Regions from separate parts of the Streptomyces sp. NPDC057743 genome, predicted to be linked through region 1. Evidence: riboswitches for the same ligand, from Rfam matches in the RefSeq annotation. Region 1 holds a riboswitch; each other region holds the start of a gene.
What was found. Region 1 has a riboswitch for cyclic di-AMP ahead of ACFVFQ_RS30440 (NlpC/P60 family protein). Riboswitches for the same ligand answer to the same signal wherever they lie in the genome.
Positions count from the first base shown of each region.

Region 2: it holds a riboswitch for cyclic di-AMP, as region 1 does, so the genes downstream of both, ACFVFQ_RS12805 (M23 family metallopeptidase) here and ACFVFQ_RS30440 (NlpC/P60 family protein) in region 1, are expected to answer to the same signal.
Region 3: it holds a riboswitch for cyclic di-AMP, as region 1 does, so the genes downstream of both, ACFVFQ_RS11335 (transglycosylase family protein) here and ACFVFQ_RS30440 (NlpC/P60 family protein) in region 1, are expected to answer to the same signal.
Region 4: it holds a riboswitch for cyclic di-AMP, as region 1 does, so the genes downstream of both, ACFVFQ_RS27140 (peptidoglycan DD-metalloendopeptidase family protein) here and ACFVFQ_RS30440 (NlpC/P60 family protein) in region 1, are expected to answer to the same signal.

Region 1 is NZ_JBHVJX010000034.1:40,291-47,250, forward strand. Features, by position in the region: gene ACFVFQ_RS30430 (C40 family peptidase) at 337-972, opposite strand; gene ACFVFQ_RS30435 (hypothetical protein) at 1,229-1,582, shown strand; gene ACFVFQ_RS30440 (NlpC/P60 family protein) at 1,768-2,913, opposite strand; cyclic di-AMP (ydaO/yuaA leader) riboswitch at 2,921-3,104, opposite strand; gene pcrA (DNA helicase PcrA) at 3,339-5,894, shown strand; gene ACFVFQ_RS30450 (peptidoglycan DD-metalloendopeptidase family protein) at 5,976-6,960, opposite strand, start outside.
Region 2 is NZ_JBHVJX010000009.1:134,080-141,039, forward strand. Features, by position in the region: gene ACFVFQ_RS12790 (GNAT family N-acetyltransferase) at 1-2,774, opposite strand, end outside; gene ACFVFQ_RS12795 (HPr family phosphocarrier protein) at 2,973-3,254, shown strand; gene ACFVFQ_RS12800 (GntR family transcriptional regulator) at 3,732-4,418, opposite strand; gene ACFVFQ_RS12805 (M23 family metallopeptidase) at 4,664-5,440, opposite strand; cyclic di-AMP (ydaO/yuaA leader) riboswitch at 5,453-5,609, opposite strand; gene ACFVFQ_RS12810 (M16 family metallopeptidase) at 5,920-6,960, opposite strand, start outside.
Region 3 is NZ_JBHVJX010000008.1:61,228-68,187, reverse strand. Features, by position in the region: gene ACFVFQ_RS11355 (MFS transporter) at 1-741, opposite strand, end outside; gene ACFVFQ_RS11350 (LysR family transcriptional regulator) at 849-1,724, shown strand; gene ACFVFQ_RS11345 (cytochrome P450) at 1,981-3,273, shown strand; gene ACFVFQ_RS11340 (transglycosylase family protein) at 3,513-4,592, shown strand; cyclic di-AMP (ydaO/yuaA leader) riboswitch at 4,843-5,012, shown strand; gene ACFVFQ_RS11335 (transglycosylase family protein) at 5,020-5,706, shown strand; gene eno (phosphopyruvate hydratase) at 6,023-6,960, shown strand, end outside.
Region 4 is NZ_JBHVJX010000026.1:82,260-89,219, forward strand. Features, by position in the region: gene ACFVFQ_RS27125 (LysR family transcriptional regulator) at 35-955, shown strand; gene ACFVFQ_RS27130 (PP2C family protein-serine/threonine phosphatase) at 1,391-2,470, shown strand; gene ACFVFQ_RS27135 (DUF2332 domain-containing protein) at 2,568-3,698, opposite strand; cyclic di-AMP (ydaO/yuaA leader) riboswitch at 4,110-4,266, shown strand; gene ACFVFQ_RS27140 (peptidoglycan DD-metalloendopeptidase family protein) at 4,557-5,918, shown strand; gene ACFVFQ_RS27145 (aldo/keto reductase) at 6,069-6,960, shown strand, end outside.

The DNA.
Region 1 (6,960 bases):
GAGTTGCCGGAACCGGGCACATCGCCGCGCCGCGGTGCGTTGTACAGCGTGACAGGGATCGACGCGCGAGGGACGTACGGGGGCGGTGCAGATGTGGGGTCACGGTGGCGATGGGGAGCGGCCGGGAGGGCTACCGCGAGGGTGGTCAGGGCGGGCGTTCGGCGCCCAGCGGCTGCTGCGGGGACGACCGGGGGCGTGGCCGGGGGAGCGGTCGTACGGTGACGGGCGGGCCGACGGTGGGCGTCGGCGCGTAGCCAGGTGGGTGGCCCAACGGGCGGCGATACCCGGGTGGTTGGGCGGTTAGGGCCTGCCCGATGGGTCAGGGGCGGAGAAGCCCTAGGCCGGGCGGGTCGCGCCGGCGAAGGGCATCCGGTCGATCGGGGTGATCTGGACGGGCTCGCCGGGGTGTGGTGCGTGGATCATCTCGCCGCCGCCGATGTAGAGGCCCACGTGGCTGATGCCGGAGTAGAAGAACACCAGGTCTCCGGGGGCGAGTTGGGGCCAGTCGATGCGGGTGCCGGAGGCGATCTGGGTGTAGGTCGTGCGGGGCAGGGCGATGCCAGCGGCCTGCCAGGCGGCCTGGACCAGTCCCGAGCAGTCGTACGCGGCTGGTCCGGTCGCGCCCCAGGCGTAGGGCTTGCCGAGCGCTCCGCGGGCGAAGGAGACGGCGCGGGCGGCGCGTTCGGCCGGTGCCGGGGTGCGCGGGGCGGTGGTGGGCCCGGGTTCCGGGGGGCGTTCCTCGGCGTTCGCGGGGCGGGTGCCGAGCCGGCGGATGCTGCCCAGGCGGCGGGCCCAGCCGGCCACCGCGGTGGCCTGGTGGCTACCCGTGCGCTCCAGCACCGTGGCGCCGTCCAGGCAGCGCTGCGGGTCCGCGGCGATCAGCAGCCCCGGGTGGGCGGCACGGGCGGCGCGGGCCCGGGCCGGCGGCGGTGCGAGCTGCGGTCGCTCGGCGGTCGTGTGGTGCGAGGCCATGGCGGCCGTCACTTCCTTCCCTGCGGGGCGGGGCGACCGGAGAGTGCGGGCCCGGTCGCGTGCAGGAGGAAGCTAGGCCCGGGGTCACGGCGGCGAACCCCCTTGCCCGGCATTGCCGTTATCCGACCGCTCATGGTGCGGGGATGACCGCCCGGGCGGCCGGGGGCGAGCCGGGGCCGGCGGGCCCTGACCGAAGCGGGCATCGCGGACGCCCTGCCGGAAAGGACGTGCTATGGGGCGGATACGATCCAGCACTATGGACGTAGTAATCAATGTCTTCGTCGCCCTGCACATCATCGGCATCGCCTCCCTCCTCGGCGGGTTCCTGACCCAGATGAAGGCGATGAGCGCGGGCACCGCCCGCTTCGTGCCGGCCATGCTGCACGGCGCGCTGACGATGCTGGTCACCGGCATCGTGCTGGTCGGCCTGAACCAGATGCAGGGCGCCTCGCTCAACAACATCAAGTTCGGCATCAAGTTGGCCGTCCTGGTGGTGATCCTGGCGCTGGTCTACGTCAAGCGGGACGAGGAGAAGATCGCCAAGCCGGTGTTCGGCGCGGTCGGCGGCCTCACCATGCTCAACATCTTCATCGCGGTGCTCTGGACCTGAGCCCGCCCGGCGCCCCGGCGGCCCGCCCGGCAGAGAGCCGGCGGCCCGGCCCCGGCGCCGCACCGCCGTGCCGAAACGGCACACCGCGCGGTCATCCCGCTCCGTACTCCGGAGCCGGCGGATGGCCGCGCGGTGGCATGTGGGGGGTGGATCAGCGGGGCGCGGAGCGCGCGCCCGTGTGCCGGCTAGCCTGGCCGGACGCTCCCGTAGATCGGCATGTAGTAGATCGACTCCACCCGGACGTTGGCACCCGGGTGCGGGGCGTGGATCATCTTGCCGCCGCCGATGTACATCCCGACGTGGCTGATGTCGTTGTAGAAGAACACCAGGTCACCGGGTTGGAGATTCTCGGTGGAGATCCGGGTGCCGGTCTTGACCTGGTCCCAGGTCGTGCGCGGCAGATCGACCCCGGCCGCCTTCCACGCGGCCTGCGTCAGGCCCGAGCAGTCGTAGGAGTTGGGCCCGGTGGCGCCCCAGACGTAGGGCTTGCCCATCTGGGAGCGGGCGAAGGCGAGCGCCTTCTGGGCCTTGGTCCCGTACGAGCCGCTGTCCGAGGAGCCGCCGCCGGACGAGCTGCCGCCGCCGGTGTTCTGGTCGGAACCGCCGGGATGCTGCCGCCGCTTCTCGGCCTCCTTGCGGGCCTGCTCCTCGGCCTTGCGCTCGGCCGCGGCCTCCTTCTGACGCTCCAGTTCGGCCAGCCGCGCCTTCTCCTGCGCGGTCAGCCGGGAGAGCAGCTGCCGCGCCTCGGCCAGCTTGGCCTGGACGTTGCGCTTGGTCTCCTTCAGGGACGTCTGCGCGTGCTGGAGGTCGGTAAGGCTCTGCGTGGCCTCGGCCCGTTGGCGGGCGGCCACCGCGGCCTGCTCCTGATAGTCGGTGACCACCTGCTTCTGCCGACCGGTCAGCTGCTGCATCAGGTGGTTGCGGTCGACGAACTGCTGCGGGTCCTTGGCGAGCATCAGTTGGGCGGTCGGGTTGATCCCGCCGCTCTGGTACTGCGCCGAGGCGAACGAACCCAGCCGCCGCCGGGACTCGTTCATCTTCTCCGCGCGCCGGGCCGCCTCGTCGATCAGGCGGTTCACCGTGCGCTGCTCGCCGTCGGCCTTCTCCTTGGCGGCGTTGTACTTCTGGGTGGCGACCTCGGCCTGCTGGTACAGGTCGTCGACCTGCTGCTTGACCTCTTCGACGGTCGGCTGGGGCGCCTTGGGGGCGGCGTTCGCGGTCTGCGAGAGCAGGGTGACCGAGGCCAGTGCGGCCGTGGTCAGCCCGGTGGCCGTACGACGGCCGCCGGGCGTGGCAAGTATGGGGGTGCGCGGCTTGCGATGGGACGCCAAGGCCGGCGACTCCTTCCGTGGACCGCCTACCGGGTTAGCTGTCGGGTTCGGGCGGTCTGCTGACGGAAGGCTTGCCCTACGGCCGGTGCGTCCGCCTGGCAACGGTCGCCCCGGTCGATTCACCCCGGTGGTGCTTGTGGGTCCCCGGCTCCGGATGCCTCGCGGCAGGCCGGACTCGGCGGAGGCGGCCCGTGCGGACGCTGTCGTCCGCGGGGACGGCGGGCTGCCTTGAGCGAGACCGTAGCCAACTCGTGTGGCTTCTGTGAAGGCAGGTGTTCGATATGCCCGAAACCTTTTCGTGACCTGAATGCGGAGGGCCCACGAGGCGTCCCCGGCCGCGCAGATGACGCCCCGACCGGGGCGGTACCGGGCAATCCGTCACTTCGGGACCGGTTGTCAGTGCGGCGGCCTAGACTCGGTGGGCGATGAGCAGCCTCTTTGACGACAGCTTCCTGGCGGACCTCGGCCCCGCGGACGAGGAGCCCCCGCCGCCGCCCGAGGACGAGCACGGCCCGGCCCCGGAGGAGATCCCCGCCGACCTCTTCGGCGGGAAGTTCGACGCGCCCGCGCCCAGGGAGCCGTACTACCGCGACGGCGCCGCCCGCCCCGCCATCGACCCGGCGGCGCTCCTGGAGGGCCTCAACGACCAGCAGAAGGCCGCCGTGGTGCACAGCGGCAGCCCGCTGCTGATCGTCGCCGGCGCCGGCTCCGGCAAGACCCGGGTGCTCACCCACCGCATCGCCCACCTGCTCGCCGAGCGCCACGTCCACCCCGGCCAGATCCTCGCGATCACCTTCACCAACAAGGCCGCGGGCGAGATGAAGGAGCGCGTCGAGGACCTGGTCGGCCCGCGGGCCAACGCCATGTGGGTCTCCACCTTCCACAGCGCCTGCGTGCGGATACTGCGCCGGGAGTCCAAGCGGCTCGGCTTCACCTCGTCCTTCTCGATCTACGACGCGGCCGACTCCAAGCGCCTGATGGCCCTGGTCTGCCGCGATCTGGATCTGGACCCCAAGCGCTTCCCGCCCAAGTCCTTCAGCGCGAAGATCTCCAACCTCAAGAACGAGCTCATCGACGAGGAGACCTTCGCCGGGACGGCGGCCGACGGGTTCGAGAAGACCCTCGCCGAGGCGTACGCGATGTACCAGGCGCGGCTGCGCGAGGCCAACGCCCTGGACTTCGACGACATCATCATGACGACGGTCCACCTGCTCCAGGCGTTCCCCGACGTCGCCGAGCACTACCGCCGCCGCTTCCGCCACGTCCTCGTCGACGAGTACCAGGACACCAACCACGCCCAGTACACCCTCGTCCGCGAGCTGGTGGGCCCGGGCACGGTCGAGATCCCCGCCGCCGAGCTGTGCGTGGTCGGCGACGCCGACCAGTCCATCTACGCCTTCCGCGGCGCCACGATCCGCAACATCCTCCAGTTCGAGGAGGACTATCCGAACGCCACCACGATCCTGCTGGAGCAGAACTACCGCTCCTCGCAGACGATCCTCTCGGCCGCCAACGCCGTCATCGAGCGCAACGAGAACCGCCGCCCCAAGAACCTCTGGACGGACGCCGGCGCCGGCCCCAAGATCACCGGCTATGTCGCCGACACCGAGCACGACGAGGCCCAGTTCGTCGCCGACGAGATCGACCGGCTCACCGACGCCGGCGACGCCAAGGCCGGCGACGTGGCGATCTTCTACCGCACCAACGCCCAGTCCCGCGTCTTCGAAGAGATCTTCATCCGGGTCGGGCTGCCCTACAAGGTCGTTGGCGGCGTGCGCTTCTACGAGCGCAAGGAGGTCCGCGACATCCTCGCCTACCTCCGGGTGCTCGCCAACCCCGAGGACGCCGTCCCGCTCCGCCGGATCCTCAACGTCCCCAAGCGCGGCATCGGCGACCGTGCCGAGGCGATGATCGAGGCCCTCGCCCAGCGCGAGAAGATCACCTTCCCGCAGGCGCTGCGCCGGGTCGACGAGGCGTACGGCATGGCCGCCCGCTCCGCCAACGCCGTCAAGCGGTTCAACGCCCTGATGGAGGAGTTGCGCACCATCGTGGAGTCCGGGGCCGGCCCCGCCACGATCCTGGAGGCGGTCCTGGAGCGCACCGGCTACCTCGCCGAACTCCAGTCGTCCACCGACCCCCAGGACGAGACCCGCGTCGAGAACCTCCAGGAACTCGCCTCCGTGGCCCTGGAGTTCGAGCAGGACCACGGTGAGGCCGGTGAGGCCGACGAGACCCAGGAGGCCGAGGGGGCGGAGGCCGCCGCCCCCGGCCCCGGGACGCTCGCCGAGTTCCTGGAGCGGGTCGCCCTGGTCGCCGACTCCGACCAGATCCCCGACGCCCCCGCCGAATCCGACGACGCGGCGGGCGCCGAGGACCCCGGCGTCATCACGCTGATGACCCTGCACACCGCCAAGGGCCTGGAGTTCCCGGTCGTCTTCCTGACCGGCCTGGAGGACGGCGTCTTCCCGCACATGCGGGCGCTCGGCCAGACCAAGGAGTTGGAGGAGGAGCGCCGGCTCGCCTACGTCGGCATCACCCGCGCCCGCGAGCGGCTCTACGTCACCCGCGCCACGATGCGCAGCGCCTGGGGCCAGCCCTCGTACAACCCGCCCTCGCGCTTCCTGGAGGAGGTCCCGGACACCTTTCTGGACTGGCGGCGCACCGGCTCCGCGACGCCGTCCGCGTCCATGGGCGGCCTGTCGTCGGGCAGTTCGTCGGGCGGGGGTCTCGGCGGGGGCGGCATCGGCGCCTCGCTCTCCTCGACGCGGGCCAAGGGGCCGAGCGGCTTCGCGACCCGGCGGACCAAGGACCGCCCGGTGGTCTCGCTGGCCGTCGGCGACCGCGTCACCCACGACAGCTTCGGGCTCGGCACCGTCGTCGGCGTCAAGGGCAGTGGGGACAACGCCGAGGCGACCATCGACTTCGGCGGCGAGAAGCCCAAGCGGCTGCTGCTGCGGTATGCGCCGGTGGAGAAGCTCTAGCCAGTTGGCGAGCCGGGAGACGCGTGCGGGGCCTGTCGCGGTGTGCGGCGGGCCCCGAAGTGTCCGATGGCTTCCGGCCGTTCAGTTCGGGTTGAGGCCGTGGGCGCGCAGCCACGGGAGCGGGTCGACGGCCGCGCCGCCGGCCGGCCGGACCTCGAAGTGCAGGTGCGGGCCGGTGGAGTTGCCGGAGCTGCCGGAGTAGGCGATGGTGTCGCCGGCCTTGACCTTTCCGGAGCGGATCTTGGTGCTGCTGAGGTGGCAGTACCAGGTCTCGGTGCCGTCCGGTGCGGTCAGGATCGCCATGTTGCCGTAGGCGGAGTTCCACTTGGTCTGCATGGTGCCGTCGGTCGCCGCCATGACGGGGGTGCCGTAACTGACCGGGAAGTCGATGCCGGTGTGCACCGACATCCAGTTCACCCCGGCCTGACCGAAGAGCGCGCTCAGCCCGTGTTGGGTGACCGGCAGCACGAACTTGGGGCGCTGCGCCTCCTTGCGGGCCGCCTCCGCCTCCTTGCGCTTGCGCTCCTGCGCCTGCCGCTCCTTGAGGTCCAGCCGCTCCTGGGTGCGGCTGGCCCGCTCGCGGAAGTCCTGGGCGCTGGCGCTGAGTCCGGCGAGTTGGTTGTCCAACTTCTTGTTGGCCGCGGTGGTCCGCGTCGTGGTGCTGGCGTCCGGCGCGGCCTGGGTGGTCGCCTCGTCCTTGGACTCCCCGCCGAACTGGCTGACCGAGGCCGCGGCCGCCGCGCAGACGCCCATTGCGGCCACGGACGGCACCGCGACGGTCAGCAGCGCCGATCGCTTGGCCTGGCGGCGCCGGCCGCGGCCGCTGCCACGGGGCGTCCGGCTCGCCGCGGGAGCGCTGCCGTGCCGACCGGAGGCGGGGGCTTCCGGGGAATCCGGGGAACTCGGGGCGTCCGGGATGGCGGTGACGGGCATCGCCTGCGTCATCGCCTCGGCGATCGACGCCTCGTCCGGCGCGGGGGCGTCGACGTCGACGCCGCCCCTGTCGGCGAACTCCGCGAGCGGCTGGTCCCAGACGACGGTGTCCTCGGCGGGCGGGCCGGCCTGG
Region 2 (6,960 bases), on a different contig from region 1:
GAGACCCGCAGCATCAACTCCTCCAGGGCGGCGGTGTCCACCGGCTGGGAACCGCGCCAGCCGAAGAGCAGCGGGGCGCTGCGGATCGACCGGATCTGCTCGTTGACCTCGCGGTCGGTGGCCGGAATCAGACGGTGGGCTATGTCGCCGAGCAGTTGGGAGGGCGCGCCGGCCAGCCCGAAGGAGAGGACCGCGCCGGCGGCGGGGTCGATGGCGGCGCGGACGACGGTGTCGACGCCGCGCGGCACCATCGCCTGGACGACCGGCCGGAGCTCCGTCGGCGAGCCCAGGCGGGCGGTCAATTCGGCGTAGGTGCGGCGGAGTTCGGCCTCGCCGGCGATGTCGAGGCGGACGCCGCCGAGGTCGGCGCGGTGCCGTAGGTGGGGGGCGGTGGTCTTGAGGGCGACCGGGTAGCCGAGCCGGGCGGCGGCGCGGACGGCGGTGTCCGGGTCGGGGGCCGGGAGGGTGGGGCGGGGGTGGATGCCGTAGCGGGCCAGCAGCGCCTCGGCATCGGGCGGGGGCAGCGCGACGGAGCGACCGGGGGCGACGTCCGTGGTGAGCTGGTCGAGCAGCCGCTCGATGTCCGCGCCCGCCGCTGCCTCCTGGATGTCGTCGTAGGCGGGCACCCGGCCCGGCTCGGCGGCCGCCCGGCGCCACGCGGCGTACCGGACGGCCTCGGCGAGGGCGCGGACGGCCCGCTCGGCCGCCGGGTAGGCAGGGATGCGGACGGGGCGGGGTGCGGCCTCGGTCTCCGGGGCGGGGGTCCGGTCGTGGGTATACGGGGGCGCTATCGGGCCGTGCGGTGCCCCGGGGGCAGCGAGGGGTCGCCCCTGGGGCTCGGGGGCGGGAGCGGACGGCTCGTCATGGGCCTGCGGGGCGCAGGGCTCGGGCGGGGCCGCGAGCGTCGCGGCCAGGTCGTCCATCGCGAGGTGGACGACGGCGACCGGCTTGGCGGCGTCGGCGGCGACCGCGGCGCGCAGGGCGGCGGCGAGCGCGGCGCCCTCGCCGCCCCTCGGGGAGGCGCTGCCCTCCTCCCCCACCCACGGGATCGCGGTGACGACGACGGCGTCGCAACCGTCCCCGGCGAGCGTCCGGGCGAGCGCGGCGCGGAAGTCCTCCGGGCTGGCGGCGGACGGCAGGACGTGGGGGCGCTGCGGGCGCAGCCCCTCGGTGAGGCAGGCGTCGTAGGCCAGGAGGGCCAGCGATTCGGAGTTGCCCAGGATGGCGACGCGGGGGCCGGCCGGCAGCGGCTGGGCGGCCAACAGCAGCCCGGCGTCGATCAGTTCGGTGACCGTGTCGACGCGGATCACGCCGGCCTGGCGCATCAGGGCGGCCACGGTGCTGTCGGGGACGCGGACGGTGGGGACGGCGTGGCCCATGGGGGCGGTGCCGTGGTGCCTGGCCCCCTTGGCGACGACCACCGGCTTGACGGCGGCGGTGCGGCGGGCGAGGCGGGCGAACTTCCGGGGGTTGCCGATGGACTCCAGGTAGAGGATGGCGACGTCGGTGTGCGGGTCGTCGTACCAGTACTGGAGGAGGTCGTTGCCGGAGACGTCGGCGCGGTTGCCGGCCGAGACGAAGGTGGAGATGCCGGCGATCCCGCCGTCGCCGGGGCCGCGCTCGTGCAGGCCGCTGAGGAGCCCGATGCCGATCGCGCCGGACTGGGTGAACAGGCCGATCCGGCCGGCGCCGGGCATCTGGGGGGCGAGCGAGGCGTTCAGCCGGACCTCGGGGGCGGTGTTGATCAGCCCGAAGGCGTTGGGCCCGATGAGCCGCATCCCGTAGGAGCGGGCCCGGTGCAACAGGGTGCGCTGCCGTTCGCGCCCGTCGGGACCGGCCTCGGCGTACCCGGAGGAGAGGACCAGTACGCCCTGGACGCCGTGCTCACCGCAGTCGCGGATGACGTCGGGGACGGCGGCCGCGGGGACGGCGACGACCGCCAGGTCGACCGGCTCGGGGATGTCGCGCAGCGTACGGGCGGCCGGCACGCCCTCGGGCTCCAGGCGGCGGAGGTCCTCGGGGAAGGCGTGGTTGACGGCGTGCACCCGGCCGGTGAAGCCGGCGTCGAGGAGGTTGCGCAGCGCGGTGCGGCCGACGCCGCCGGGGGTGCGGCCGGTGCCGATGACGGCTACGGAGCCGGGGGCGAGCAGTCGTTGGACGGAGCGGGCCTCGGCGCGCTGCTCGCGGCCGCGCATCACGGCCATGGACTGCTCGGTCGGTTCGAGGTCGAGCTCCAGGCGGACGACGCCGTCCTCGAAGGTGCGCTTCTGCGTGTAGCCGGCGTCCGTGAACACCTTGATCATCTTGGTGTTGGCGGGCAGCACCTCGGCGGCGAACCGGCGGATGCCGCGCTCCCTTGCGACGGCGGCGACATGCTCCAGGAGTGCGGAGGCGACGCCGCGACCCTGGTGGGCGTCCTGAACGAGGAAGGCCACCTCCGCCTGGTCGTCCTCGGGACTCTTGGCGGGAAGCCCCCGCGCGTCGATCCGGTCGTAGCGGACGGTGGCGATGAACTCGCCGCCCACGGTGGCGGCCAGGCCGACCCGGTCGACATAGTCGTGGTGGGTGAACCGGTGGACGTCGCGGTCGGACAGGCGCGGGTACGGCGCGAAGAAGCGGTAGTACTTCGACTCGTCCGACACCTGCTCGTAGAAGGAGACCAGCCGCTCGGCGTCGTCGGGCGTGATGGGCCGGATGCGCGCCGTCCCGCCGTCACGCAGCACCACGTCGGCTTCCCAGTGGGTCGGGTAGGCATGATCCGGCGGCGTCTGCATGCGGACAGCGTACGGCGGGCCACTGACAACCGGCTCGGCATGCGTACTCTCGTTCTTCCCGGTCTCATCGCGCGGACCCGACGGCCTGAAAGAAGGGCCGGCAGCCCGACGGGAAGCCGGGGCGACAGGCTGCCGGACCACCCCCGGCAGCGTGCGAGAATGGTCTAGACAACAGTCACGACTTTGAAGGGCAACACCATGGCTGAGCGCCGCGTCAATGTCGGTTGGGCCGAGGGGCTGCACGCCCGCCCCGCGTCGATCTTCGTCCGAGCGGCCACCGCCTCCGGTGTCCCGATAACGATCTCCAAGGCCGACGGCAACCCGGTGAACGCCGCCTCCATGCTGGCGGTCCTGGGCCTGGGCGCCCAGGGTGGCGAGGAGATCGTGCTGGCTTCCGAGGCCGAGGGCGCCGAGGCCGCGCTCGACCGCCTGGCGAAGCTGGTCGCCGAGGGCCTTGAGGAGCTCCCCGAGACCGTCTGAGCCCCCGAGTACCAGCGGGGGGCCACGCACCCCGCCCAGGACTTCGGACGCCAGTCGACACGGCCCCGCCGTGGCAACCGGTACACACAACCGGCTGCCGCGGCGGGGTCGTTCGCGTGTGCGTGGAGGCAAGCACTCGCCATTACTTGAGGGCGTCGGGCGATTTGAGGGCGTCGGGCAATGCGTTGAACCGTGGGCGACAAAGGCACGTTGCGGATTCTTCGTCGGCCAATCGGAAGCCTCAGAAATTCGCATGGCCGTCCGGGAGCGATTCCGGACGGCGATAGGGTCCACCAGCCGCCACCCTCATTCGCGACCTCTGGCCGGCACCCCTAATACGAGATTCCCATTCTCCCCATTCACAGGGGGGCATTTCGGCAAGCGGCATCAGAAACGCACGCCGAGCACCCCCGCCCCGCCTTCTCCCCCAACACTCGCATTCCCCGACGCCTCCCCCCTTTGTATACGGGGCGATTGTTAAGCGCGGGCGCGTGCCGTGTTGACGGGTCGTTTCGCCTCGCTCACATCGGAAGCGTGGCGGCGCAGTCGGTACACCGGGAGCGAGCGTTCGATGTGCGCCGCCATGAGGGTGCGCGCCCGTTCCGCGTCCCCACGGGCGACGGCGTCAAGTACGGCGCCGTGTTCGTCCCACGCATCGGTGACGCGGGTGGGCGGCTCGATGACATAGGTCCACTCGATCTTGCGTCGCAGCTGGGTGAGGAGCGCCGTGAGACTGGGGCTGCCGGCCGCCTGGGCGAGCGTCTCGTGGAACCAACCGTCCAGCTGGCGCAGGTCGTTGGGGTGACCGTGGCGGGCCCGTTCGCGACCGAGTCGCACCAGGCCGCGCAGCACCTTGAGGTGAGCGGTGGTGCGGCGGGCGGCGGCGCGGGCTGCGCCCAGCGGCTCCATGAGGGCGCGCATGTCGAGGAGGTCGGCGGCCTCCTGCTCGGTGAGCTCGGCGACGCAGGCGCCCGCGTGGTGGCGGGAGGTGACGAAACCTTCGGACTGGAGGGTGCGCAGCGCTTCCCTCACCGGGACCCGGGAGACGCCGTACCGCGCGGCGAGAATGTCCTCGATCAGCCGGCTCCCCGGCGCGAGCAGACCGGAGACGATATCGTCCCGAATCGCCGTGCACACCGCGTGCGCGGAAATGTGGCTTCGCATCGTCCGTGCCTCCGCCGTAATCCCCGAAAGATGTCACCGCTCGGCGACATTCCTCGACTCTATTCGACACGGATGGATTCTCCCGTGGAATGTCGCGAATTCAACGGCGCTTTTCGGACGGTGCGGTCCGGGAAGCTGGCGGACGGACCGGCGGTGGCCCTACGGAAACGACGGAGCCCCGGCCCACCAGGGTGGCGGGCCGGGGCTCCAGGGGGACGGTGCTGCGGCGGAGAGGTCGGGGAAGGTCAGACGCTGACGCCGTGCGCGCGCAGGTAAGCGATCGGGTCGATGTCCGAGCCGTAGTTAGGGCCGGTCCGGGCCTCGAAGTGGAGGTGCGGGCCGGTGGTGTTGCCGGTGTTGCCGGAGAGGGCGATCTGCTGCCCCGGGGTGACGGACTGCCCGACGCTCACCCCGATCGACGAGAGGTGGCCGTACTGGGTGTACGTACCGTCGTTCATCCGGATCACGATGTTGTTGCCGTACGCGCCGCCCCAGCCGGCCTCGACGACGGTGCCGGCGCCCACGGCGTGGACCTGCGTCCCGTAGGCGGCGTGGAAGTCGATGCCGGTGTGGCTGCCCGAGGACCACAGGCCGCTGGACGCCTTGTACGCGGTGGAGACGTAGGAATCGGCCACCGGAGCAACGAAGGTGTTGAGGCGCTTGCGCTCGGCCTCGCGGGCGGCGCGTACCTTAGCCGCGCGCTCCTCGTCGGCCTTCTTCTTCGCCATCTCGGCCAGCCGCTTGGCCTCGACCTCGGCCTTCGCCCTGGCCTCGGCGGCCTCGGCAGCCGCCTGCTGCGTGTCCGCCTGGGCCTCGATCCGGACGGCGAGTTCGTCACCGAGCTCGACGGCGTGCTGGAGGCCGGTGTCGTGGGTCGGCTCGCCCGTGGCGGCCAGCGCGGGCGACGCTACGGAGGCGACGACTCCGGAGGCCGCGAGGGTGGCTATGCCGGCGAGGTTGCGGGTCGTGCGAGCGGTGCGGCTCGCACGGCGGTGCTTCCCGGTGGCACGGGTGAACGCCATGTACGGGCTGGTCCTTTCCTTCCCTCTCGCCTACCGGGTTAGCTGACGGGTTCGGAGCAGGAAGGTCTCCTACGGGCTCCTCCGGAGAGGAGTCCGATTCACCCCAAGGGACATGTGGGTCCCCGGCTCCCCTGGCTCGCGCCGTACGGGGACTCGGCGATGACTGCTCGGTGCCACTGTTGTGGCGGAGTTGTGACGAACAGCCGGACCGACGCTAAACGGGGCAACTTTCAATCGGCAAACAGAACTGGAGTTTTGTGCGGCACGCCACACTCGAATCGGGCAACCGACGCAACCGGGCAGACGGCACCGCCCGGTTGCGGGCGCGGCCCCGTAGAGGTGACGGAGCAACGCTCACCAGTTGGGCGGGCGGAAAACGCCGTGCACACGCAGCGGCTCCCGTGGCAAGTCACTGCCACGGGAGCCGCTTTGTCGATAAGTGACGGGACGTCGGGTGACGTGCCGTCATGCAGCCGAGGTCAGCCGCTGACGACCGTCACCTCGCCGATGCCCAACGCCTTGACGGGCTCGGCGATCTGCGCCGCGTCGCCCACCAGGACCGTCACCAGCCGGTCCGCGGGGAAGGCGTTGACGACCGCCGCGGTCGCCTCGACCGTGCCGGTCTCCGCAAGCCGGACGTACAACTGCGCCTGGTAGTCGTCCGGGAGCTGCTGCTCCACCTGGTCGGCCAGGGTCCCCGCAACCGCAGCGGCGGTCTCGTACTTGAGCGGGGCCACGCCGACGAGGTTCTGCACGGCGACGTCGCGCTCGGCGTCGGTCAGCCCCTCGGCCGCGAGGGTGCGCAGCACCGTCCACAGGTCCTTCAGGGCCGGCCCGGTGGAGGCGGTGTCCACCGACCCGCTGATGGCGAGCAGGGCGGCGCCGGTGGCGCCCTCCGGGGACGACGGGGCGGAGGAACGCAGGACCTGGCCGAAGGCGCGCACCCCGTAGGTGTAGCCCTTCTCCTCGCGCAGCACCCGGTCCAGACGGGACGTGAGGGTGCCACCCAGGCAGTACGTGCCGAGCACCTGGGCGGGCCACACCTGGTCGTGCCGGTCGGCGCCGACCCGTCCGATGAGCAGCTGGGTCTGAACGGCACCGGGACGGTCGACGATCACCACGCGACCGGTGTCGTCGGCGACGACCGGCGAGGGCTTCGACGGCTGCGCGGGGGAACCCTTCCAGGCGCCCAGGGTGTCGGCCAGCGCCGCGTCCAGGTCGACGCCGGTGAAGTCGCCGACGATGACGGCGGTGCCGGTGGCGGGCCGGACGTGCGCGTCGTAGAAGGCGCGGACGGCGGCCGCGTCGATCCGGGCGATGGTCTCCTCGGTGCCCTGACGGGGCCGGGACATCCGGGAGTTGGCCGGGAACAGCTCCTTGGACAGCGCCATCGCCGCGCGCCGGGCCGGGTTGGCCAGCTCGTGCGGGATCTCGTCGAGGCGGTTGCGGACCAGCCGCTCGACCTCGTCGTCCGGGAAGGCGGGGGCACGCAGCGCGTCGGCGAGCAGACCGAGGGCACG
Region 3 (6,960 bases), on a different contig from region 1:
GGTGAGGGCGCCGAGCGCGGCGCGCCAGCGCAGTACCGGTTCCTGGGAGAACAGGGCGAGGGTGGAGCGGAGCAGGGCGGGGTAGCTCAGGCCGACCGTGGTGCGCAGGGCCGGCAGGCGGAGCCGGAGCAGGAGCGCCATCAGCAGCATCAGGGCCGCGTTGACCCAGTAGACCGTGCGCCAGCCGCCGAGTTCGGCGAGCAGGCCGGCCGCGGTGCGGGCCAGCAGGATGCCCAGCAGCAGGCCGGTCATGACGGTGCCGACGGTCCGGCCGCGCTCGGCGGGCGCCGACAGGGTCGCCGCGAACGGCACGACGACCTGGGCGGCGACCGAGGCGAGGCCGGTCAGGGCGGTGCCGATCAGCAGCAGGGCCCCGTTCGGGGCGCTGGCCGTCACGGTCAGGAAGGCGGCGGTCAAGGCGCACAGGACGACCGCGAGCCGGCGGCGTTCCAGCAGGTCGCCGAGGGGGACGAGGAGCAGCAGGCCGAGGCCGTAGCCGGTCTGGGCGACGGTGACGACGAGGGCGGCGGTGCCGGCGGAGAGGTGGAGGTCGCGGCCTATGACGTCGAGGAGGGGCTGGGCGAAGTAGTTGCCGGCGACCGAGAGGCCGGTGGCGACGGACATCAACAGGAGGGTGCCGCGCCCCAGGCGGGAGGCGGGTGCTTCCGGGGCCGCGGGGCCCGGGTCGCCTCCGGGGTTCTCGCCCGGTCCGGTCTCTGCTCGCGCTGCTGCGGTTCTCATGGGGACAAGCGTCCGCCCGGAGCATTCATCGGTCCAACGCATTGTTTTCATTGCATCGATCGTGATGGGTGATGGATCGGGGACGGGGCGCGCTTACGATCGCGCGCATGGAGCTCCAGCAGATGCGGTACGTCGTCGCGGTCGCCGAGACCGGTGGGTTCACCCGGGCCGCGGAGCGCTGCCATGTGGTGCAGTCCGCGCTCAGCCATCAGATCGCCCGGCTGGAGAAGGAGTTGGGGGCGCGGCTCTTCGACCGGACCAGCCGGAGCGTGCGGCTGACCGCCGCGGGGGAGGCGTTCGTTCCGGTCGCCCGGCAGGCGCTCCAGGCGGCCGAGCGGGCGCGCGCGGAGGTGGCGGCGGTGAGCGGCGCGGTGCGCGGGCGGCTGGCGGTGGGGGCGATCTCGACCGTCAGCGCCGTCGATCTCGCCGGGGAACTGGGGGCGTTTCGCGCGAGGTACCCGGAGGTGCGGATCAGCCTCCGGATGGAGATGAGCGATCCGCTGCTGGACGAGGTGCGGGCGGGCACGTTGGACGTCGCGTTCGTGGGGCTGACGCCCGGGGCGCGGACGGTCGGCGTGCGGGAAAAGGTGCTGGCGCGCGGGGAGTTGGTCGCGGTGGTGCCGCCGGAGCATCCGCTGGCCGGGCGGGAGTGGACGACGTTGGCGCGGGTGGCCCGGGAGACGTTCGTGGACTGGACGGCGGGGTCGGCGGCCCGTCGCCAGCGGGACGAGGCGTTCCGGGCGGCGGGGCTGACGGCGGAGGTGCCCTTCGAGGTGACGACGGTGGAGTCCATGGCGGAGCTGGTGCGGGCCGGGCTCGGGATCGGGATGGTGCCGGAGGCGTTCGCCCGTCGGCTCGGCGGGCTGCGGACGGTCCGGGTGCGGCCGGCGCCGGAGCGGACCGAGCGGGTGGTGTGGAGCGGGCTGGGGATGTCGCCGGCCGCGGCGGCGTTCCTGGCGGGGCTGGGGGTGGAGACGGGGTAGGGGCCGGGCCCCTGCGCAGGGACCGCGGAGGGGGCACGTCACCGCGGAGGGGCGGGTAGGAAAGGGCGCGGACGCGTGGGGCGGGTGCGGCACCGGTTACGGTCGAGGTGTGCACCACAAGCCCGACGCCTGCCCGGAGAGCGGACCCGACGCCCGCACGGAGACCGGGTCCGAGAACCGCCCGGAGACCGCCCCCACCGCCGGCCCGGAGAGTGGCCCTCCGGCCACCGGAGCGCCCGCCCCCACCGACTGCCCCGTGACCGCCGCCGCCCTCGGCCCGACCCCGGCGCTCTTCTCCTGGCAGTTCGCCGCCGACCCGTACCCGGCGTACGCCTGGCTGCGCGAGCACGCGCCGGTGCACCGGACCCGGTTGCCCAGCGGCGTCGAGGCGTGGCTGGTCACCCGTTACCCGGACGCCCGGCAGGCGCTCGCCGACGCCCGGCTGTCGAAGAATCCGGTGCACCACTCCGAGTCCGCGCACGGAAAGGGCAAGACGGGCATTCCGGGCGAGCGCGGCGCCAACCTCATGACGCACCTGCTGAACATCGACCCCCCGGACCACACCCGGCTGCGCCGCCTGGTCTCCAAGGCGTTCACCCCGCGCCGGGTCGCCGCGTTCGCGCCGCGCATACAGGAGTTGACCGACCAGCTCATCGACGGCTTCGCACAGCGCGGCAGCGCCGACCTCATCCACGAGTTCGCCTTCCCGCTGCCGATCTACGCGATCTGCGACCTGCTCGGCGTCCCGCCCGAGGACCAGGACGACTTCCGGGACTGGGCGGGCATGATGATCCGGCACGGCGGGGGCCCGCGCGGCGGCGTCGCCCGTTCCGTGAAGAAGATGCGGGCGTATCTGGCCGAGTTGATCCACCGCAAGCGGGCCGACCTCGGCGACGACCTGATCTCCGGCCTGATCCGGGCCTCCGACCACGGCGAGCACCTCACCGAGAACGAGGCCGCCGCGATGTGCTTCGTCCTGCTCTTCGCCGGCTTCGAGACCACCGTCAACCTCATCGGCAACGGCACCTACGCGCTGCTTCGCCACCCGGCCCAGCGGGAGCTGCTCCAGAAGTCGATCGCGGCCGGCGACGCCGAGCTGCTCGCCATCGCCGTCGAGGAACTGCTGCGCTACGACGGGCCGGTGGAGCTGGCGACCTGGCGGTACGCGACCCGGGAGTTGACGCTGGGCGGGCAGCGGATCGCCGAGGGGGACCCGGTGTTGGTGGTGCTGGCCGCCGCCGACCGCGACCCGGCCCGCTTCGACGAGCCGGACGTGCTCGACCTCACGCGGCGTGACAATCCTCATCTCGGCTACGGGCACGGCATCCACTACTGCCTCGGCGCACCGCTCGCCCGCCTCGAAGGGCAGACCGCCCTCGCCACCCTCCTGACCCGCCTACCGGACCTCCGACTTGCGGCGGAACCGGACGATTTGCGGTGGCGCGGCGGGCTCATCATGCGCGGACTGCGCACCCTGCCGGTGGAGTTCACGCCGGAGGTCGCACCGGAGGGAGCGCCGGAACCGTCCCCACCAGGCACGGCCGCATAGTTGACGAACTGTCAGGCATGTGACCATTGCGTGATCTCCGCTACACCGGCTTGTGACTGCCCGTAACCCCGGCTACCTTTCGTCCGGCGATCGAGGTCGATCGCGGGCCGCCCTCCACGGCGCCCCCGCCGACCGCGATCCGACAACTCAACCGCCGCGCGAAAGGCAACCGCATGCGTTCCGGGAACGGCCGGCATCGTCGCCCCCGACAAGCACCGGCCATCTTTGTCACGGCAGGAGTGACCGGCGCGGGGCTGGCCCTGCCCCTGCTCAGCGCCGGTGGCGCACAGGCCGCCGACGCGGCGACCTGGGACCGCGTCGCGCAGTGCGAGAGCGGCGGAATGTGGAGCTCCGCCACCGGCAACGGTTTCTACGGCGGCCTCCAGCTCACCCAGGAGATGTGGGACCACTACGGCGGTTCCGCCTACGCCTCCCGCCCCGACCTCGCCAGCCGCGCCCAGCAGATAGCCGTGGCCCAGGCGATCCTCGACGACCGCGGCCCGGACGCCTTCCCGAGCTGCGCGGTGGACGCCGGGCTGACGAAGGGCGGCCGCAAGCCGGGCGTCGACCCGGGCAGCACCAGCCGCCCCACCCCGCGCCCCACGCACGACCCCTCGGCCGACGACCCGGCCACCGGCGACCCGTCCGGCACGTCGGGCGACGCGGACCGCGCGGGTCCGGGCGCCACGACGCCCGCCCCGTCCGGCAGCGACGCCGACCCCGGGGCGGACTCCGACTCCGGTACCCCGGGCGCCCCTTCGGCGAGCCAGGACCCGACGGACCCCACGGGCACCACGGGCCCCACAAGCCCGACGGACTCCGCGTCGCCGTCCGGATCGCCGTCGGGTTCCCCGTCGGCCACCCCGTCCCCCTCGTCGCCCGGGAAGCCGACCGGGGGCCCGACCGGGGAGCCGTCGGGGTCGCCGTCCGGGCCGCCCGCCACGTCGCCGTCCGGCACCCCCTCCACCGATCCCTCGGACGCGACCCCGTCTCCCTCCTCGCCCCCGTCCGACCCCGGTACGCCCCCCGCCGCCGGCAAGCACCGCGGTGCGCCCGGCGACGGCTCGGGCTCCGGAGACGAGCGGGACGGCGGCAGCGGCCGGCACGCCTCGCGCGGTGGGGCGGCGCACCGCACGCCCCCGGCGGGCGCCGACGACTACCGCGTACGCCCGGGTGACAACCTGTCAGCCATCGCCGAGCGCCATGACCTGCCGGGCGGCTGGCCCGCGCTCTACGACCGCAACCGCGGCGTCATCGGCTCCGATGCGGACCTCATCCTTCCTGGTCAACTGCTCGATCTCGGGCGGGCGCAGGGGTAGTTACCGCCGGTTCGGGGCGGTTTCGTAAAAGTGAGATATGGCTCTCGTTGCGGGGGATGGGGCGGGTCCCGCCCCCCGTTTCGATACCGGGGTCCACCTGCGGAAATGTCCGCCCTGATGATCAAAAACGGTCAACTTGGTTCAGAAGATGGGGTTTGAACACCAACAGGGTTTTGCTTACGGTCAGGACCGCTCGCCAAAGCGGGCCCTTCGATCGCACGCCGAATCCTGCCGGCGGTCGGAGGACGACGACGCGCAAGCGCCGAAGGCAGGAGCGGGGGACCCAAGGTAAGTGCCGGCCCCACCCGTGAAAGCGGGTCAACCGGCTTGGGGTGAAGTCGCGTGTGCAGCACACGCGGCCGGGCAGCTCACACGGCCCGAACCCGACAGCTCACCTCGTAGGCGTCGGTGAGGAAACGAACGCACGATGCTGATCAACAAGGGCAAGCACCGCCGCAGCTCCAAGGCCGTCCGCGTCGCCACCCTGGCCGGTGTCGCCGGCGCCGCCGTCGCCGTCCCGCTGATGGGCGCCACCTCCGCTTCCGCCGCCTCGGTCGCCACCTGGGACAAGGTCGCCCAGTGCGAGTCCGGTGGCAACTGGTCGATCAACACCGGTAACGGCTACTACGGTGGCCTGCAGTTCTCCAACTCCAGCTGGGCCGCCGCCGGTGGTACCCAGTACGCGGCCCGCGCCGACCTGGCCACCAAGGCCCAGCAGATCGCCGCCGCCGAGAAGCTGCTCGCCATCCAGGGCCCGGGTGCCTGGTCCTGCGCCGGCGCCGGCAACCTGACCGCCGGTGGCCCGGCCGCCAACGTCGACACCTCCGGTGGCGCCACGGTCAAGAAGAGCCAGGGCACCTCCGAGACTCGCAAGCAGACCGAGGGCACCACCAAGAAGAAGTCCGCCCCGGTCCGCGAGAAGGTCGAGAAGGCCCAGCCGGCCCCGCAGCAGTCGCACCGCTCCGGTGACACCTACACCGTGAAGTCGGGCGACACCCTCGCCAAGATCGCCAAGGCGCACGGCACCAACTGGAAGGCGCTCTACGCCGCCAACAAGTCCGTCGTCGGCGGCAACCCCAACCTGATCTTCCCGGGCCAGAAGCTCAGCATCTGAGCCGCCCGCGAAAGCTGCCCCGCCCCGGCGCGTACCCCCGAGCGCGCCGCGGCGGGGCTTCTTATGTCCAAGCGCCCCTGCGCCGTGCCGCACCGCGCCCGAGCCCCCCCGCTGACGTGCACCGTTTCCGAGGCCATCAGACGGCCCGGCGCGGCGTTACCCGCATAGCGAACAACGCCCGGAAACCTCCCATGAACTGGGAGTTTGGCCTGCTTGTTGGGTTTTTTCGTCCCACGGAGCGGGCCACGGGCAAGCGGACACGTCCGGGGCCGTTAGGCTCATGGCGAGAACTCCAGACACCCCCGAAGGAGACAACGTGCCGTCCATCGACGTCGTCGTAGCCCGCGAAATTCTCGACTCGCGAGGTAATCCCACGGTCGAGGTCGAGGTCGGCCTCGACGACGGCAGCACCGGCCGTGCCGCCGTCCCGTCCGGCGCCTCGACCGGCGCCTTCGAGGCCGTCGAGCTGCGGGACGGTGACCCCAACCGCTACCTCGGCAAGGGCGTCGAGAAGGCCGTCCTCGCGGTCATCGAGCAGATCGGCCCGGAGCTCGTCGGCTACGACGCGACCGAGCAGCGGCTGATCGACCAGGCGATGTTCGACCTGGACGCCACCGACAACAAGGGCTCGCTGGGCGCCAACGCCATCCTCGGCGTCTCCCTGGCCGTCGCGCACGCCGCCTCCGAGGCCAGCGACCTGCCGCTGTTCCGCTACCTCGGTGGCCCGAACGCGCACGTCCTGCCGGTGCCGATGATGAACATCCTCAACGGTGGCTCGCACGCCGACTCCAACGTGGACATCCAGGAGTTCATGATCGCGCCGATCGGCGCGGAGTCCTTCTCCGAGGCGCTGCGTTGGGGCGCCGAGGTCTACCACACCCTCAAGAAGGTCCTGAAGCGCAAGGGCCTGGCCACCGGTCTGGGCGACGAGGGCGGCTTCGCCCCGAACCTCGGCTCCAACCGCGAGGCCCTGGACCTCATCCTGGAGGCCATCAAGGAGGCCGGCTACGCCCCCGGCCAGGACATCGCGCTGGCCCTGGACGTCGCCGCCTCCGAGTTCTACAAGGACGGCAAGTACCAGTTCGAGGGCAAGGAGCGCTCGGCCGCTGAGATGACCGAGTACTACGAGGAGCTCGTCTCCGCGTACCCGCTCGTCTCCATCGAGGACCCGCTGTTCGAGGACGACTGGGCCGGCTGGAAGGTCATCACCGACAAGCTCGGCACCAAGGTCCAGCTCGTGGGTGACGACCTGTT
Region 4 (6,960 bases), on a different contig from region 1:
TGGGGCCGCCGTGCGGGAGCCTAGGATGCCGATCATGGCGATACCGGGCATCGAGCTGCACCACCTCCGTTGCTACGTGGCCCTCGCCGAGGAGCGGCACTTCACCCGGGCCGCCGACCGCCTCGGCCTCTCGCAGCCCACGGTCAGCCGCACCATCCGCCGCCTTGAGGAACTGCTCGGCTACCGGCTCCTGGAGCGCACCACCCGACAGGTCACGCTGACCGCCGCCGGCGAGCGGCTCTACGGGGAACTCCGCGAGCTGCTGCCCCGTTTGGAGGCCGCACTGCTGCCGGCCCCGGAGGTGCCGCTGTTCCGGATCGGATTCGCCTGGGGGTTTCCGGCCACCTGGCCGCAGGCCGCCATCGAGCGGTTCGAGGCGGAGACCGGTGTCGGGGCGCGGGTCCACCGGCGGGACGCGGCGTTGGCCGGGGTGGACAGCGGCGAGGTCGACATCGCGATCCTGCGGGGGAACGTCACCGTGCCGGGCCTGACGGCGGTGACGCTGCTGCACGAGCGACGGATCGCCGCGGTGTCGGTGCGTTCCCCGCTCGCGGCCCGGGACGAGGTCGGCTGGCGGGAGTTGGCCCGTATGCCGCTGGTGCTGAACGAGACCGGCGGGACGTCGGACGCGTCGGACTGGCCGCCGGAGGATCGGCCGGAAATCGCCGTCCGGTGCGGGAACTTCGACGAGTGGCTGGAGGCGGTGGCCGGTAACCGGGGGGTCGGAGTCGTGCCGGAGTCCATCGGCCGCCAACGGGTGCACCCGTTCATCTCCTTCGTGGCGATCCCCGACGCGCCCCTGATGCCGCTGCACATCGTCTTTCCGCGGCACGACGGGCATCCGCTGACCCGGCGCTTCATCGCCCATGCGCGGGCCACGGTCAACCAGTGCGAGGGCGGCGGGGTCGGGACCGGGGTCGTGCCGAAGCCCGGAGGGGAAAGCCCGGAGGCGTAGTGGGGGAGCGGGGGCGGGGTGGTGGGGGGTGCCGTAAGGGGGCGAGGGGGGTGGCCCTTAGGGGGTGGAGTGGCCCCAGCCTGTGCCTACCCCGTTTGGCTCAGGAGGACTCGCCACCCGGCGTAGCGGCAGCAAGCCTTGAGGCAGCAGGCAGCAGGCAGCAGGCAGCAGGCAGCAGGCAGCAGGCCAGCGGGTAGGGCACGGCGCACTGCACAGGCAGAGCGGGCGGCGCAGGTGGCCCGGGGCGCGGGAATCGGCGGGACGGCCGGGGACGGCGCGGGGGCCGAGGGCGGCGCAAGGGACCAGGGCGGCACGTCGGGTGGGGCGGAACGAGCGCGCCACCGGGCGGGCGGAGTCGGGAAGAGGCCGGTGCGGATGCGTCGACGCGGCAGGAACCGCACAGGCAGCCGGGAACGGCGCGCCCGACGCGACCAAATGTCCCCGCCCGGCCGCCGATTGGCCCGTTGGCTGCCCACCGCCCTGATCGTCATCGGGGTGCTCTTCGACCTCGTCACGCCGCCCCAGTACACCGCGGCCCCGTTCCTCGCCGCCGCCCCGCTGGTCGCGGCTCCCCTCTTCTCCCTACGGGCGACCGGCGTCACGGCGTTGGCCGCCATCACCAGCGAGCTCCTGGTCGCCACGTACCACGGCGTCGAGGACTACTACGAGTCGGTGACCGAGGCGATCACGGTGGTGGTCGTCGCCCTGCTGGCGCTCGGCATCAACCGGGTGGTGCGGATCAGCGACGCCCGGCTGGCCTCCGTACGGGACGTCTCGGAGGCCGCCCAACGGGCCGTACTGCCGGCCCCGCCCGATCGGTTGGCCGGCCTCGCGGTCGCCGCCCGCTACGTCGGTGCCCGGGCCGGCGCCCGTATTGGCGGCGACCTCCACGCCATCCAGGACACCCCGCACGGCGTGCGGATGATCGTCGGCGACGTGCGGGGCAAGGGGCTGGAGGCGGTGGAGGCCGCGGTGGTCGTCGTCGGCGCCTTCCGGGAGGCGGCGGATCAGGAGGCCAGCCTGGAGGCGGTGGCGCACCGGCTGGAGCGGGCGCTCAAACGGGAGGGCGGGCGCCGCGCGGGCCTCGATGAGTACGAGGGCTTCACCACGGCCGTACTGGCGGAGGTCCCCGCCGGGGACCAGTCCGTCGTGCGCATCCTCAACCGCGGCCACCCGCCCCCTCTGCTGCTCACTCCGGACGGCGGCCTACGGGAACTGCCCCCGGCCACCGCCGCGTTGCCGCTGGGCCTGACCGACGTGGCGGGCTTTCCGGACCGCTCGGACGAGGTCTTCTTCCCGGCCGGCGGGATGCTGTTCCTGTTCACCGACGGGGTGACCGAGGCCCGCAACCGGGCCGGCGCGTTCTACGACCCGTGCGCCCGGTTGCGCGGCAGCCACTTCGACGGCCCCGACGACCTCTTGGACGTGGTGATCGAGGACGTCGCCCGGTACACGGGCGAGGCGCCCGCGGACGACATGGCGCTGCTGGCGGTCCAGCGTCCCCTGGGGACGTAGGGCGCGGACCGCCCGCCGTGGCCGCGTTGGCGCCCCGGTTTCCCGCGTCCGCCGTGGGTCCGGCCCCCGTAGGGCCGTTGGGAGCATCCGACGCCGTCTACGGGCGCGCGGAGCGGAGCCAGTGCACGCTCTGGCCGTGCGGGTCCGTGAGCGCGACCGGGCGCTCGTCCACCGCGAGGGTCAGCACCATGCCGTCCTCGGGCCGCAGGGAGCGGTGTTCCGGCGCGGTGATCCACGGCAGCACGCCGTGGTGCTCCTGGGAGATCCAGTGCCCGCCGCCGTCCCGTTCGGCGAGCAGCGTCCGCACGCGGTGCGCGAACTCCTCGCGCCGGGTGGGCGGAAGGTAGTTCAGCGCCGCGCTGTGGAAGACCACCAGCGTCGCCTCGGGCGGCGCCTGGGCGGCCAGCGCCGGCAGCTCGTCGACCAGGTCGCCGCGGACCAGCACGGGGCGTGGCGCGGGCCGCACCGCCTCGACGGCCGCCGTGAGGCGCGCGCTGCGGGCCTCGTCGCCGGGCCAGACGAGGGCCCGCAGCCAGCGGAGGTCGTCCGCGTCCCCGACCGGGTCCAGCGGGTTCAGGTCGATGCCGCCGCGCCAGACGATGTCGGGGAGGAGCCCGCCGGGCAACGCCGCCGGGTCGCCGTGGGCGTTGTCGTTGCCGTTGTCGTCGTCGAAGGGGGCTGGCCCGCTGGTGTGGCAGGTGAACGTGACCGGGGAATCCGGGGCGCCGCACGAGGAGTCGCGCCCCTCGTGGACGTAGCGGTAGCGGTACCGGTCCGGGTGCAGGCACAGCCCGGCCGACGTTCCGACCTCCAGGAGGGCCAGGGGCTGCGGTAGACGGGCCAGCAGCGGCAGCAGTGCGGCGCAGCGGGCCGGTTCGTTGGCCTGGGTGGCGCGTTGCAGGACCACCGAGCGGACCTCGTCCCAGTGCCGGATCGTCCACTCGCGCCAGCGCCCGTACGCCGCCGCGCCGCGCGGCCCCAACTCCGCGTGCGGGCCGTCCAGATAGCGCACCGCGGCGAGCAGCAGGTTCGGCTGCTGCTTGTTGCCGGCCGGCAGCGACCCCGCGAGCAGTTCGCAGAACTCGTCGTCCTGGCCGATCCGGGCGGCCAACTCCTCGTGCGCCCCGGACCGCCCGCGCGCCTGTTGCCAGGAGAACTCCCGGTACCGATCCGCCACTTCCTGCGGGGTGTTGACGACGTTTCCGGTGTTCGCAACGTTGACGGCCATGGGGCGACGTTATCGCCCTCACTCTCCGTGATTGTTACGCATCCCTCTGCATAACAAGTGGTGCACAATCGTCGCGAGATCGTTTGACGCGGCGGCGCCAACTCGCCCTGATTGGGGAGGGCTTGAGGGGAAACGTTCCCGCCGGAGCCCTCTTGGGGGCCGTGTGGAACCCCCGTGGATTCGTGGGAACGCTTGGATTTCCCTCGTCGTCTCTATTACTGTCCGATAACGGAGCGCGGTCGTCCCAGCCGTCGCAAGTGGCGGCACCGTGCGCCGACGCCGAATCCCGTACGCGCTTTTCCCGCACGTCCAGAACGACCCCGACCCGTCCCGCACGAGCCGGCCGCCGCCCTGCTCGACCGGGTCCCCGACCCGCGTCGCGCCGCCCGGATCGACCGGTTTGGTGGATGCCTGTCGGATCCGCCTGGAATTGCTGGGAATTGAGCGAGGGGAACCGGGGAACCACCCTCTTGGGGTGAATCGGGCGCTTCTCGCCAGGAGGCGTTCGTAGGAGACCTTCCTGCTCCGAACCCGTCAGCTAACCCGGTAGGCGAGAAGGAAGGAAAGGAGAGCGCCCCCGTGGCGTCCAACAGGCCCGCCCCCCACGCTCCATCCGGCTATGGCCTAGGCGGCCCCGCCGACTTCAGCGGCACGATCGGCTTCGGCCTTGGCCTCGGTGGCCCCGCCGGGCACGTTGCCTCCGGTGGTGTTGGTGTGGATGTTTCGGGTGGGGGTGGCGATGTCGTTGATGCCGCTGCTTCGCCCGCTTCCCCTGCTTCCCCCGTTTCTGCTGCTTCCGTTGCTTCGTCAGCGTCGTCAGCTTCTTCGGCTTCTTCCGCCGCTTCCGCTTACGAGGCGATGCCCCAGCAAGGGTTGCCCCACCAGGGGCTGCTCCCCGAAGGGCTGGCCCATGAGGGCGTCGACCAGGGCGGGTTGCCCGGTGGTGAGCCGGTGCACGGTCCCCAAGGGAGCGGTGCCGAGGGCGCGTGGGTCACGGGTGACGAGATGGCTGCCGGCGAGGCGGAGCTCTACGAGGCCGGGGGCGACGAAGAGGGCCTCCGTTCGCTGCGCGGCAAGCACCGGGTGGCCAGGCAGCGCGGCGTCGGTCTGGCGCGCGGCGGCACGGCCCTGGGCGTCGGCGTGATCGCGGCGGTCGGCGCGAGCGGGGTGGCCGCGGCCGAGGGCCGGCCGCCGGTGCCGATCTCGATGCCCGACCCCGGTGGGACGGCCGATGATGCCACCGCGGATGCCCCGAACGCCCCGGTGGCCGCCGCCGCGACCACCACCGCGGACGCCTTCGCTCCCGCCGCCCATGGCACGCGGGCCGGCGGCGCCCCCGCGGAAGCCGCGCAGGGCACGGGCGCGGCCGAGGCGCTGCGCAACCGCATCCTCCAGCAGGGCGGTGCCCGCCCGGCCGATGCCCAGGCCGGCGTCCAAACCGACGCCCAAACCGACACTCAAGCCGACGCCCAACAGGGCGGCCCCACGGGGTCGGAGGCCACGGGAACGGCCGCGACCGCGGAGAGCGCGCCGCAGGCGTCAGAGATGCCGCAGACGTCCGGAGTCGAGCAGGCGTCCGGGACGGAGGAGACGTCGAGGGCGGAGGGGGCGTCGGGGGCGGAGACGGAGGAGGCACCGGCCGCCGCACAGGCGCCGCAGCCGGACGGGAAGGCCACCCAGGCCACGGAGGTCCCCCAGACTTCCCAGACCTCCCAGGCAACGCAGGCCACCCACGAACCGGCGGCCCCGGCGACCCCGGCGGCCCCGGCCGCACAGCCCTCCTCCGCCGGCTCCCCGGAAGCCGACCAACCCGCCCGCGCCGCCCAGGACTTCGTCGCCCCGGTTGCCTCGCACACCCTGGCCACCGGCTTCGGGCAGGCCGGCGACCGCTGGGCCGCGGACCACACCGGCCAGGACTTCGCGGCCCCAACGGGCACGCTGGTCAAGGCGGTTCACGACGGGACCATCACCCAGGCGGGCTGGGCCGGAGCGTACGGCTACCGGATCGTCGTCACGCTCGACGACGGTACGGAGCTCTGGTTCTGCCACCTGTCCTCCATGGTCAAGACGTCGGGCAGGGTCCATACGGGAGAGGTGATCGGCCGTGTCGGCGCCACCGGCAACGCCACCACCCCGCACCTCCACCTGGAGGTCCGTCCGCACGGCGGCGCCCCGACCGACCCGGTGCCGTGGCTGCGCGACCGCGGGGTCACCGTCTGACGCCCGCGCCGGCCGCCCGCATCCCGTGGGCGGCCAGCCGCGCACCCTCTCTGGACCGGCAACGGGAGCGGACCAACTCCCCACCTAGGCCGGGGAATAACTCCCGCAGCGCGAGGAACAATTCCAGGCGCTGTTGCGTTGTAGCAGGGCATGACCGCGACACACGCCCAGAGCTCCGTTCCCGACCGCAAGCCGCTCGGTTCGCTGTCCGTCTCCCGGCTCTGCCTCGGGGGCAACGTCTTCGGCTGGACCGCCGACGAGGCCGAGTCCTTCGCCGTACTCGACGCCTACGTTGCCGGCGGTGGCAATTTCATCGACACCGCCGACATGTACTCGTCCTGGGTGCCCGGCAACAAGGGCGGTGAGTCCGAGACCGTCATCGGCAACTGGCTCGCGGCCCGCGGCAACCGCGACCAGGTCGTGATCGCCACCAAGGTCGGCGCCCACCCCGACTACAAGGGCCTGTCCGCGGCCACCATCAAGGCCGGTGTCGACCAGTCCCTGGCCCGTCTGCGCACGGACCACATCGACCTCTACTACACCCACTTCGACGACGAGTCCGTCGAGGTGGGCGAGTTCCTCACCGCCCTGGACGACCTCGTCAAGGCCGGCAAGGTCCGCGAGATCGCCGCGTCCAACATCTCCGCGCAGCGCCTCCAGGCGTCGCTGGACTTCTCCGCCCGTGAGGGCGTGGCCCGTTACGTGGCCCTCCAGCCGCACTACAACCTGGTCTCCCGCGACACCTACGAGGGTGAACTCGCCGACGTGGCCGCCCGCAACGGCCTGGCCGCCGTCCCGTATTTCGCGCTCGCCTCCGGCTTCCTGACGGGCAAGTACCGCCCGGGCGTCAGCGTGGACAGCGCCCGCGCCGGGACGGCCGCCGAGCATCTGGCGACCGACCGCGGCCGCCGCGTCCTGGCCGCGCTCGACACCGTCGCCGCGGCCCATGACACCGAGCCGACCACCGTCGCGCTCGCCTGGCTCGCCGCCCAGCCCACCGTCGTGGCCCCCATCGCCAGCGCCCGCACCGTCGCCCAGCTCC